DNA from 3 places in the Catenulispora sp. GAS73 genome. Region 2 is predicted to be linked to each of the others. Evidence: riboswitches for the same ligand, from Rfam matches in the RefSeq annotation. Region 2 holds a riboswitch; each other region holds the start of a gene.
The links. Region 2 has a riboswitch for cobalamin ahead of ABH935_RS18785 (VWA domain-containing protein). Riboswitches for the same ligand answer to the same signal wherever they lie in the genome.
Positions count from the first base shown of each region.

Region 1: linked by a shared signal. The riboswitch ahead of ABH935_RS28825 (ribonucleoside-diphosphate reductase subunit alpha) and the one ahead of ABH935_RS18785 (VWA domain-containing protein) in region 2 are both predicted to bind cobalamin.
Region 3: linked by a shared signal. The riboswitch ahead of ABH935_RS08900 (HoxN/HupN/NixA family nickel/cobalt transporter) and the one ahead of ABH935_RS18785 (VWA domain-containing protein) in region 2 are both predicted to bind cobalamin.

Region 1 covers NZ_JBGCCM010000020.1:170,212-174,023, reverse strand. The annotation lists gene ABH935_RS28825 (ribonucleoside-diphosphate reductase subunit alpha) at 1-2,021, opposite strand, end outside; cobalamin riboswitch at 2,265-2,512, opposite strand; gene ABH935_RS28820 (PPOX class F420-dependent oxidoreductase) at 2,562-2,951, opposite strand; gene ABH935_RS28815 (ScbR family autoregulator-binding transcription factor) at 3,010-3,717, opposite strand; gene ABH935_RS28810 (zinc-binding alcohol dehydrogenase family protein) at 3,722-3,812, opposite strand, start outside.
Region 2 covers NZ_JBGCCM010000011.1:202,595-206,406, reverse strand. The annotation lists gene bfr (bacterioferritin) at 1-399, opposite strand, end outside; gene ABH935_RS18800 (bacterioferritin-associated ferredoxin) at 517-816, opposite strand; gene ABH935_RS18795 (sulfite oxidase-like oxidoreductase) at 938-1,585, shown strand; gene ABH935_RS18790 (hypothetical protein) at 1,623-1,817, opposite strand; cobalamin riboswitch at 1,923-2,049, shown strand; gene ABH935_RS18785 (VWA domain-containing protein) at 2,137-3,812, shown strand, end outside.
Region 3 covers NZ_JBGCCM010000005.1:49,160-52,971, reverse strand. The annotation lists gene ABH935_RS08905 (molybdopterin-dependent oxidoreductase) at 1-1,301, shown strand, start outside; gene ABH935_RS08900 (HoxN/HupN/NixA family nickel/cobalt transporter) at 1,306-2,367, opposite strand; cobalamin riboswitch at 2,453-2,656, opposite strand; gene ABH935_RS08895 (DsbA family protein) at 2,802-3,653, shown strand; gene ABH935_RS08890 (MerR family transcriptional regulator) at 3,733-3,812, shown strand, end outside.

The DNA.
Region 1 (3,812 bases), on a different contig from region 2:
TCGATCAGCGCCTTCTGCGGCAGCTCCCACGCCGTCCGATACAGGGCCCTGATCTCCGCCGGCAGCGCCTCGACGCCCTGCACCGAGCCCTCAGCGCGCTTGATCGCCTCGCGCACCGCCGGGGTCCACAGCCCCAGCGCCTTCAGCTCGCCGACCAGCGCCGTGTTGATCTGCAGGAACTCCCCGGACAGCGTCTCGCGCTTGAACAGGTTCGACACCTGCGGCTCGATGCACTCGTAGCAGCCGGCGATGGAGGCGATGGTCGCGGTCGGGGCGATCGCCACCAGCAGCGAGTTGCGCAGGCCGGTGGCCGCGATCCGGCCGCGTACCGTGCTCCAGCGCGCGGCCAGTTCCGGCGCGGTGGCGACGTTCCACAGGTCCGGCTGCAGGTCGCCGCGCGCCGCGCGGGTGTCCGCGAATGCCGGGTGAGCGCCGAACTCCTCCGCCAGCCCGGCCGAGGTCTCCAGCGCGGTCAGGTAGATCTCCTCCGAGATCCGGGTCGACAGCTCCCGCGCCCGCGCGTCGTCGAAGGGCAGCCGCAGCGCGAAGAACACGTCCTGCAGCCCCATCAGGCCCAGCCCGACCGGGCGCCAGCGCGGGTTCGACGCCGCGGTCTGCTCGCTCGGGTAGTAGTTGATGTCGATGACGCGGTCCAGGAAGACCACGGCGGTGCGGACCGTGGCGCGCAGCCGGTCCCAGTCCACGGCGTCGCGGGACGGCGTCAGGTGCGCGGCCAGGTTGATCGAGCCCAGGTTGCAGACCGCGGTCTCGGCGTCGGAGGAGACCTCGATGATCTCAGTGCACAGATTCGACAGGTGAACGGTGTTACCGGGAGCGCTGGTCTGGTTGCACAGCTTGTTGGACGCGTCCTTGAACGTCATCCAGCCGTTGCCGGTCTGCGCCAGCGTGCGCATCATCTTGCCGTACAGCTCACGCGCCGAGACCTGCCGGACGTAACGGCCCTCGGCCTCGGCCGCGCGATAAGCCGCGTCGAACTCCGCACCCCACAGGTCCGGCAGCTCCGGCACCTGGTCGGGGTCCATCAGCGACCAGAGGCCGTCGGCCTCGACGCGCCGCATGAACTCGTCCGGGATCCAGTTGGCCAGGTTCAGGTTGTGCGTGCGGCGCGCGTCCTCGCCGGTGTTGTCCCGCAGCTGGAGGAACTCCTCGACGTCCGGGTGCCACGGCTCCAGGTACACGCACGCCGCGCCTTTGCGCCGGCCGCCCTGGTTGACCGCGGCGACCGAGGAGTCGAGCGTGCGCAGGAACGGGACGATGCCGTTGGAGCGGCCGTTGGTGCTGCGGATCAGGGCGCCGCGCCCGCGGACCCGGGAGAAGCCGATGCCGATGCCGCCGGCGAACTTCGACAGGCGCGCGACCTGGTGGTAGCGGTCGTAGATGGAGTCCAGCTCGTCGCGCGGGGAGTCCACCAGGTAGCAGGACGACATCTGGGTGTGCCGGGTGCCGGAGTTGAACAGCGTCGGCGAGCTGGGCAGGTAGGCCAGCGAGGACATCAGGCGGTAGAAGCCGACGGCCTCCTGCGGGTCCTGCGACAGCCCGACGGCGACGCGCAGCAGGAAGTGCTGCGGGGTCTCGATCACGCGGCGGGTCACCGGGTGCCGCAGCAGGTAGCGGTCGTAGACGGTGCGCAGGCCGAAGTACTCGAAGCGGAGGTCGCCCTCGGGGTCGATCGCGGCGTCGAACTGCCCGGCGGCCGAGTCGACCAGGGCCTGCGTCACGTCGCCGATCAGGCCCTCCCGATGCCCGACGGCGATGGACGCGCTGAAGGTGGTCGCGCCCTGGCCGGCGGCCTCGCGGGCGATGACCCCGGACAGCAGGCGGGCGGCGAGCTTCGAGTACTGCGGCTCCTCGCCGATGAGCTCGGCCGCGCTCTGGACGGCGAGGTCGGCGACCTGGTCGGCGGTGGCGTTCGGCGGCAGCCCGGCGAAGGTCTTGCGGGCCACGCGGGCCGGGTCGACGTCGGGCAGGTCCGCGGACTTGTCTGCGAGCTCTGCTTCGATCTCCGCTTCGAGCTGAGCTGCTGTCGTCGCTGTCGTGGTCACCGTCGGCAGCGCCTGCGCCCCCGCGCGCCTCGCTGCCTCTGTGGTCTCGACATGTGTGAGCGTGACCGTCACAACCTTCTCCTCGCCAGTCGTAGGTCCGAGGTCCGGACCGTTGGCGAGCAGACACCGGAGGCACGCGAAAGCCGCGACGCGCTCCGCCGTCAGCCGTCCCACGCGGCCTCGGACCAGCCGTACCCCACGTCCGGGCACGGCACGGCTGGCAGGTCTTCGGACTCGTGGGCGCTCGCGGGCCCGGGGAGGACCGCGCGAACCTACTGGCCGTCACTTCCCAGGCCGGCGCCTTCCGGCGCCACTCGGCCCAGTGTGTACGACGGCTGTCGTTCCCACTCACCGCTGCGGGGCAGTCCCGGTCTCGCACCGGGTTCCCTCTTGCCTCGACCGCCGCCCTTGTGCGGGGCGGTGGTCGAACCAGCTGCGTCGGACACCATATCTTGTGGCGGCGCTCAAATTCCAATCAACATGCTGTATGTCAGGGGACTACTGGAAGGTGGCGTGCGTCGGCCGCAGGTAGATCCGTACGCGGGTCGGCGCGTCGCCGACGGGACCGTCCATCGGCAGCGCGTAGCGGTCGGCCAGGACGGCGAAGAAGTCACCCTCCGGGTCCGGCTCGATGCGGTCCACGGTCCCGCGCAGCTCCAGGTAACGGTACGGGGCGTCGGGGTCGTTGATGGAGACCGCGGCGTGCGGGCGCTCGCTGAGCTCCTTGTACTTCGCGCGCTTGGTCGAGGTGGTGAAGGACAGGAACTCGCCGTCCCACAGGAACCACATCGGGTTCACGTGCGGGGTGCCGTCGGCGCGGACGGTCGCCAGGTGGCAGAAGACGGGGCGGTCGAGCAGATCGGCGTGTGATGCGGGGATGACGGACATGGGTCTACTCCAGTCGGAGACGGGATTGCGGACAAGGGGAGATGTCGACTGGCAGCGATCAGGAAACGTGATCGTCGGAAGCGGCGGCGATGCCGGCCCGCATGACCGACCACCACTCGGCGACTCGGTCGGCGACGTCGGCGTGGCCGGACAGGATGCCCGAGACGTGCTGAACTCCCTGGAAGCCGGCGACCGAGGCCCGGGCCAGTGTGCCGGGATCGGCTCCGGGCCGGAGCTCGCCGCGTTCGGCGGCGCTGCGGAACAGGTCGGTGGAGGTGGCGATCCAGTCCACGAACGGCATGTGGACCGGCTCGGAGATCTGTGCGCGCTCGGCTTGCAGGCGGACTGTCGCGCGGACGATCGGGTCCTCGCGGATCTGCGCCGCGATGCGGGCGAAGACCTCGCCGAGGAGGTCGAGTACCCGGTCGTGCGCCGGCGTCGCTTCGGCGACCAGCGAGGGCCACTGCTCGTAGCATTCCTCGACGATGGCCGCCGCGACGGCGGCCTTCGCCGGGAAGTGGAAGGCGAGTGCGCCTTTGGTGACGCCGGCGCGGGCCGCGATCTCGCTGGTGGTGGCCGCTGCGTAGCCGACCTCTGCGAAGCACTCGGACGCGGCCAGCAGGATCGCGCGGCGGGTGCGGCGCGCGCGCTCCTGCGTGGGCTCGCTCGGGGTCCGGGGCTCGGCCGAGCCCCGGGAGCCGGCCGAGCCTCGCGAGTCGACGCGGGAGTCGGCCGAGCCTCGCGAGCCGGCTGGCGGCGGCGTCACGCGGTCAGCCCCGGACCGCGACGACGGTCTTGCCGGGGCTGCGGTTCTCGGCCTGCGCGATGTGCGCCTCGGCGGCCTCGCTCCAACCGATGACG
Region 2 (3,812 bases):
GTAGTCGATGTGGTGCTCCTCGTCGGCGAGGATCTCCTCGAACAGGTTCGCCGACGTGACGTCCCCGCGCTCGCGCATCAGCTTGATCCCGTTGCGCAGCCGCTCCACGGCCGCGACCTCGACCTTCATGTCGGCGTTGAACATCTCGGTGACGGTCTGGCCGATCTCCAGCGGGAACAGCTTCTGGAAGTTGGGCAGTCCCTCCAGGAAGATGATGCGCTCGGCGAGCTTGTCCGCGTGCTTCATCTCGTCGATGGACTCGCTGCGGGTGTACTCGGCGAGCTTCTTCCAGCCGCGGTTGTCCTGCAGCTTGTAGTGCAGCCAGTACTGGTTGATGGCCGTCAGCTCGGCCGTGAGCTGCTCGTTGAGGAACGCGATGATGTCCTTGTCACCCTGCATGGCGTTCGATACTGCCAGAGCCGCCGATCCGGGAGGTAACGGCTCAGGCGCGGATTGCGCCGAATGGGGACGTGCTCGGGCACGCCGAACAGACCCGTCGCGAGGAGGACCGGCGGTTCAGCCCAGAGCCGGCAGCGCGGCCGGGCAGTCCGGTGCGTGCTGGAACATCGGGAGCGCGGGGAGCGCCGGGCGCTTCGGTGCGGGCACCGGCAGCCGCTCGGCCTCGGGCATCGTGTCCACCGGCGCCGAGTCGGCGACCCGGGCCGCGGCGAGCAGGCAGCTCAGCCGCTTCACGCACGTCCCGCACGCGGAGCCCGCCCCGGTCGCCTTGCGCACCTGCTTGACCGACGTGGCGCCCAGGGCGACGACGGCGTCCACCTCGGCGGTGGTCACTGCGTGGCATATGCAGGCGTACAAGCGGGGCTCCGGCAGTCGGCGGGTTGGGCCTGGGGGACTTAGGGGAGCCTAAGCTACCTGCCGGCCACCTGCCAAGTCCCCGTGGTACGTGCCGTGCACCACATCTGGGACGATGGTCCCCATGGGGCAGCCGGGATCAGGGGTGGACACAGAAGGCGAGACAGTGCAGTCCGAGGAACGGCTCCCACCCGGCCAGCGCATGCAACGCGGGGAGTGGCCGGTGCTGCACTACGGCCCGGTGCCCCGCTTCAAGCCCGCGACCTGGGACTTCCGCGTCACCGGCGCCACCGCCGACGGCGCGGAGGCGATCTGGTTCCATGAGGAGTTCGGGGCCCTGCCGGCCGTCGAGGTGACCGCCGACTTCCACTGCGTCACCAAGTTCACGATGCTCGGCGCCTCCTGGCGCGGCGTCGGAGCCCGGACCATCCTCGAACTGGCGCCGCCGGCCGCCGAGGTGACCCACGTCACCGTCTGGGCAGAGTACGGCTACAGCTCGAACCTGCGCATCGAGGACCTCCTGCGCGAGAACGTCCTGTTCGCGACCCACTACGCAGGCGTCCCGCTCACCCCTGAGCACGGTTTCCCGCTGCGGCTGATCGTGCCGCACCTGTACGCGTGGAAGGGGCCCAAGTGGGTGCGCGGGATCGAGTACCTCACGGCGGACCGGCGCGGGTTCTGGGAGGAACGCGGGTACCACAACATCGGGGACCCGTGGAAGGAACAGCGGTACTCCTACCAGGAGGACCCGGGGGACGGGCCTCCGCTGTAGTCCTGTTCCTCTGTAGTCCTGTGTAGTCCTATGCGGTTCAGGTCGTCCGGATCCGCCTCAGCACGGCCCGCCACACCGTCCCGGGCCGGCCGAGCGCGCGCAGCCGCTGCTGCGCGGTCGGAGTCAGTGTCGGCGCCGCCGTGTCGCGTTGCTCACCCCGCGCCAGGGCGAACGCGCCGCCGTCCAGCTCGTATTCACCCAGGACACGGGCTCTGCGCCGTCGCTCGCTCACCCTCCCATTGAGGGACAGAATCGAACATTCCGCCAGCCGGCGCCGCCCGGGCGCGGTTTGACGCCCGATGATCGCTGCGGGATGCTGCACGCGGGACGGTCGGCAGGAATCCGGTGCGAATCCGGAACGGTCCCGCCACTGTGATCAGGGAGCGCCTCCCGCTTGCGAAGCCACTGGGACGTCAGCGTTCTGGGAAGGCCGGGCAGGCGCGCGGATCTGAGAGTCAGGAGACTACGACCGCCCTCGGCACGCCGCTCCCGCGGCGTGTTCTTGTGAAGAGACCTGTCGGGCGTGGATACCCGTGAGGAGCTGATCCGGCGTGCCGCCGTACCCGTTCACCGCCGTCGTGGGTCTTGACGACCTCCGGCTGGCCCTGCTGCTGAACGCCGTGTCCCCGGCCGTCGGCGGCGTCCTCGTGCGCGGCGAGAAGGGCACCGCGAAGTCGACGATCGTGCGCGCCCTGGCCGCGGTGCTGCCGCAGATCGCCGTGGTCCCCGGCTGCCGCTTCTCCTGCGACCCCGCCGCACCCGACCCCGCCTGCCCGGACGGCCCGCACACCGCGTCCTCCGCGCCCTCCGTGCACTCGGCCGGCGCCGTGGCCTCGCAGTCCCACCCGGCGCGCCTGGTCGAGCTGCCGGTCGGGGCGACGGAGGATCGCCTCGTGGGCTCCCTGGACCTGGAGAAGGTGCTGGCCTCCGGCGTCGCGGCCTACGAACCCGGCCTGCTGGCGGCGGCGCACCGCGGACTTCTCTATGTGGACGAGGTCAACCTCCTCCACGACCACCTCGTCGACCTCCTCCTCGACGCGGCCGCCATGGGCGTCGCGCACGTCGAGCGCGAAGGCGTCTCCGTCTCGCACGCCGCACACTTCCTGCTGGTCGGCACGATGAACCCGGAAGAAGGCGAGCTGCGGCCCCAACTGCTCGACCGCTTCGGCCTGACCGTCGAGGTCCGCGCGAGCCGGGACCCGGCCGAGCGCGCCGAGGTGGTGCGGCGGCGGCTGGCCTACGAGGCGGACCCGGAGGGCTTCGCCGCGGCCTGGGAGCAGGCGGACAAGGAGACGGCCGCACGCATCGAGGCGGCGCGTGCGCTGCTGCCGTCGGTGACGCTGCCAGACGCCGAGCTCCTGCGGATCACCCGCATCTGTGCGGCCTTCGAGGTCGACGGGATGCGCGCGGACCTGGTCACGGCCCGCGCCGCCACGGCGCTCGCCGCCTGGGCCGGCCGGACGGAGGTCGTCGCCGAGGACGTGCGGCAGGCGGCGATGCTGGCGTTGCCGCACCGGCGACGGCGGCATCCCTTCGACGCGCCGGGGCTCGACGAGGAGCGCTTGGACGACGCCATGGAGGACGCCGCGGACGCTGCGGACGGGGATGAGGACCCTGATCCCGGTCCCGGCTCGGGCGGTCCCGACGGCGACGGCTCCCCCAACCAACCGAGTGGTCCGCAGAACGGCTCATCCAGCGCCGCACAAACCGCACAACAGGACGCGAGCGGTGCCGGGGAAACCGGGTCCGAACCGACGACCGGAACCTCCACTGAGCAGAAGCGTGTGTCCGGCCCGTCGGGCGAGCAGGGAGTGGTGACTCCCAGCGAACCCTTCAAAGCCCGTCTGTTACAGGTCTCAGGCGTCGGCACCGGCGCCGAAGGCCGCCGCTCACGTGCCCGCGCCACCGGCGGCCGCACGGTCGGCGCGCGTCCCGGCGCCCACGGCCTCCACCTCGTCGCGACGGTCCGCGCCGCCGCACCCGAGCAGGTCGCCCGAGGCCGTCGCGAGGGCGCGCTCCGCCTGCGCTCCGAAGACCTTCGCGAACCGATCCGCGAGGGCCGCGAAGGCAATCTGGTCCTGTTCGTCGTAGACGCCTCCGGTTCGATGGCCGCCCGGCAGCGCATGGCCGCCGTCAAGGGCGCGATCCTCTCGCTGCTCCTCGACGCCTACCAGCGCCGAGACAAGGTCGGCCTGGTCACCTTCCGGGGCCGCGGCGCCGAAGTCGC
Region 3 (3,812 bases), on a different contig from region 2:
TCGCTTCGGTGATTACCGGGATCGTGGCCCGTCGGTACCCGCACGTCGGGACCGGCCTGGCCGCCGCCTTCGGGCTGCTCGGGCTGATCGCGGCCGTCACCCGGCCGGTCGTCGGGTTCGGCTCCTGGTTCCCCGCGTTGCTGGCCGGTGCGGCCACTGTCATCGTGCTGCGCCAACTCACCCTCTGGAGTCTGCAACCGGGCGTCTCCGGCCCGGCCGCCGACCCCGACGAACGCCGCCGCTTCCTCGTGACGTTGCTCGGTACCGGAGCCGGCGCCCTGATCGGCGGCTTCGGCAGCCGTGCGTGGCTCAACTCCCGCTACAACGTCGCCCCGGCGCGCGCCGCCGTCGTCCTGCCCGAGGCAGCCACACCGCTGCCCCTGCTTCCCCCCTCAGTCCACCCGGATGTCCCCGACCTGGAACCCTTCTTCACCCCGAACGCCCAGTTCTACCGCGTCGACACGGCCCTGACCGTCCCGCAGGTCGACCCGAAGGAGTGGATGCTGCGGATCCACGGCATGGTGGACCGCCCGTTCACGGTGAGCTTCGCGGAGCTGCTCAGGATGCCGCTCGAAGAGCACGATCTCACCCTGACCTGCGTCTCGAACACGATCGGCGGCCCCTACTGCGGGAACGCCCGATGGCTCGGCGCGCCGCTGGCCCCGCTGTTGCGCCAGGCCGGCGTCCAGGCCGGAGCCGACCAGATCCTGTCCACGTCCTTCGACGGCATGACCATCGGCACCCCGGTGGAGGCGGTGCTCGACGGCCGCCAGGCGATGCTCGCGGTGGCGATGAACGGCCAGACGCTGCCGGTCGAGCACGGCTTCCCGTGCCGGATGCTGGTCCCGGGCCTCTACGGCTACGTCTCGGCGACCAAGTGGGTCGTCGACCTCGAACTCACCACCTTCGCCAAGAACGCCGCATTCTGGGTGGGCGAGGGCTGGGCGCAGCAGGCCCCGGTGAAGACCGCCTCCCGTATCGACGTCCCCGGAAACGGGGCGACCGTGCGCGCCGGCACCGGCACCATCGTCGTCGCCGGCGTCGCCTGGGCCACCCACCGCGGCGTGGACGGCGTCGAGGTGCAGGTCGACAAGGGCCCGTGGGCGCCCGCGGACCTGGCCACCGCCGACACCCCGGACACCTGGCGTCAGTGGTCGTACCCGTGGCATGCGACGCCGGGCCAGCACATCCTGACCGTCCGTTGCACCGACGGCACCGGGACGCTGCAAACACCGGTGATTCAGGACACGCTTCCCGACGGCGCCACGGGCTATCACAGCATTCAGGTCACCGTCGAATAGCCCTCTAGCCCTCCTCGCCGGCGGCGTTCCACCTCCGTTCGACCCGCGCGATCTTCCAATACGCGATCGCCGCCGCCCACACGGCCACGAACGCGCCGACGATCACGAACCCGACGTTGTTCAGGTTCAGGTTCGCGATCCAGTCGGTGACCGGGTTGACGAACCCGAACTGGTCGTGGACCACCCCGATCAGCTCGACGCTGCCGATGACCAGCGCGACGGCCACCGACAGGCCGGTGATCGTGAGGTTGTAGTAGACCTTGCGGATCGGGTTGGAGAAGGCCCAGTGGTAGGCGAAGTTCATGAAGGTGCCGTCGAGGGTGTCGAACAGGGTCATGCCCGCGGTGAACAGCAGCGGCAGGCACAGGATCGCGTACCAGGGCAGGCCGGCGGCGGCGCTGGAGCCGGCCAGCGCGAGCAGCAGCACCTCGGTCGCGGTGTCGAAGCCGATGCCGAACAGCAGCCCCACCGGGTACATCTGGCCGGGCCGGGTGATGGACTTGGTGAGCCGGCCCAGGATCCGGTTCATGAAGCCGCGCTTGTCAAGCTGCGCCGTCAACGCGGCCTCGTCGTACTCACCACGCCGCATCGCCTTGTAGACCTTGTAGATCCCGATCAGCGCGACCAGGTTCAGGATCCCGATCAGGTACAGGAACGTGCCGGAGGCGGTCGTCGACACCACGCCGAGGGACTGGCGCGTGCCGGATTTGTCGTCGGTGAGGTTCGTGGCCTGCCGCGCCCCGGCGGCGATCCCGGCAGCCAGCACCACGACGATGGTCGAGTGCCCGAGCGCGAACCAGAACCCGACCGACACCGGCCGCTTGCCGTCGGCCATCAGCTTGCGCGTGGTGTTGTCGATCGCGGCTATGTGGTCGGCGTCGAACGCGTGGCGCATGCCGAGGGTGTAGGCGGTGATGCCGAGGCCGAAGCCGAAGACCTGGTTACCGACCGTGTAGTGGTGCGGCGCGACCAGCCCGGCCAGGATCCCGAACGCGGCCACGTGCATCGCCAGGATCACCGCCAGCAACCCGCCGAACCGCAGCCAGTCGCCACGCAACCAGCGCACCGGCCCCGCGGACGAATCTTGGACAGCTCGGACAGAACGATTCGCAGGCACGCTCACGCGGCTCGCCTCCAGCACCTCGTGGATGGTCGATGTTCGGTGCCGTGGCCGGTCTCCTGGCTGACGGGTCGACGCCCCGGCCCCGCCTTCCCAGGCGCGTCACGCGCCCAGTGGCCGCCGCCGCGCCACACTCGCACGGCCGGCATGGAGCCGGTGCATTCCCGATCACAGTGGCGAGGGCCGCTCCGGTTTTCCACCGGTCTTCCCGAGCACCACGGCATGGTCACCGTAGCGAGCGGCTTGGAGGCGGGCAAGGCGGGGCCTGTGGCTTGTGCGCCACATCCGCACCGGCTTGACGCCACCGTCCTCCGGTGGTCAGATCCCGGGGGCGTTGCCGATCAGGATTCTTCGACGTGCGTGTGGGTGGGGATGGGGCTATGAGCGATCAGGGTGTTCGGGACGAGAAGTCCGCACGCGTGCGGGTCGCCGCCGAGCGTGCGGCCCAGCAGCGCAAGAGCATGCAGCGCCGCAGGCTGGGCGTACTCGGAGTGGTAGTGGTGGTGATCGGGATCTGTGTCGGCGTCAGCGTCGGGATCGCGGTGGGTTCGAACTCCGCCAAACCGCGGGCCTACACCCCGCCGACCGACGGCTCCGTCGTCGCCGACAAGTACGCGAACCCCGCGAACACGGCGACCGCTCTGTTCTACGGCCCCGCGTCGGCCCCGCACACCCTGACCATCTTCGAGGACTTCCGCTGCCCCTACTGCAAGGCGCTGGAGACGGGCTCGGCATCCGTCTACAAGACCTATGTGGCCAACGGCACACTCCGCGTGCTCTTCCACCCGGTGCCCCTGATCGACGCCAAGGACAACGGCAGCGGCTCCCTGCAGTCCGGCAGCGCCTCGGTGTGCGCCGCGACCGCCGGGAAGTTCGACGAGTACCACGACGTGCTCTTCGCCCACCAGCCGAACGAGAGCACCGACGCCTACAGCAGCACCGCGACGCTGATCTCGCTGGCCAAGCAGGTCCCGGGCCTGGACACGCCGGCGTTCGAGGCCTGCGTCACCGCCGGCACCTACAAGGGCCTGGTCCAGCAGAACTGGTCGGATTTCAACTCGCTGCGGCTGCAGGGGACGCCGACGTTGATGCTCGACGGCAAGACCCTGTCGCTGCCGAACAACTTCTGGCTGGCGTCGAAGGACGGGTCGTCGCTGGCCGGCTCGGACCCGGCGGTGTTGAAGCAGGTGTTCCAGAGCGCGGGACTTCCGGCGCTTCCCTCGGGGTCCTGAGCAGCCCCGGAACTCTGCTGACCGCCCACCAGTACCCGGGCTTGACCTTCGAGTCGACTCGAAGGTCTACCGTCCAGGTATGAGCACGATGCGGATCTCCCAGCTGGCCGAGCGCACCGGCGTCCCGGCCACCACGCTGCGCTTCTACGAAACCTCCGG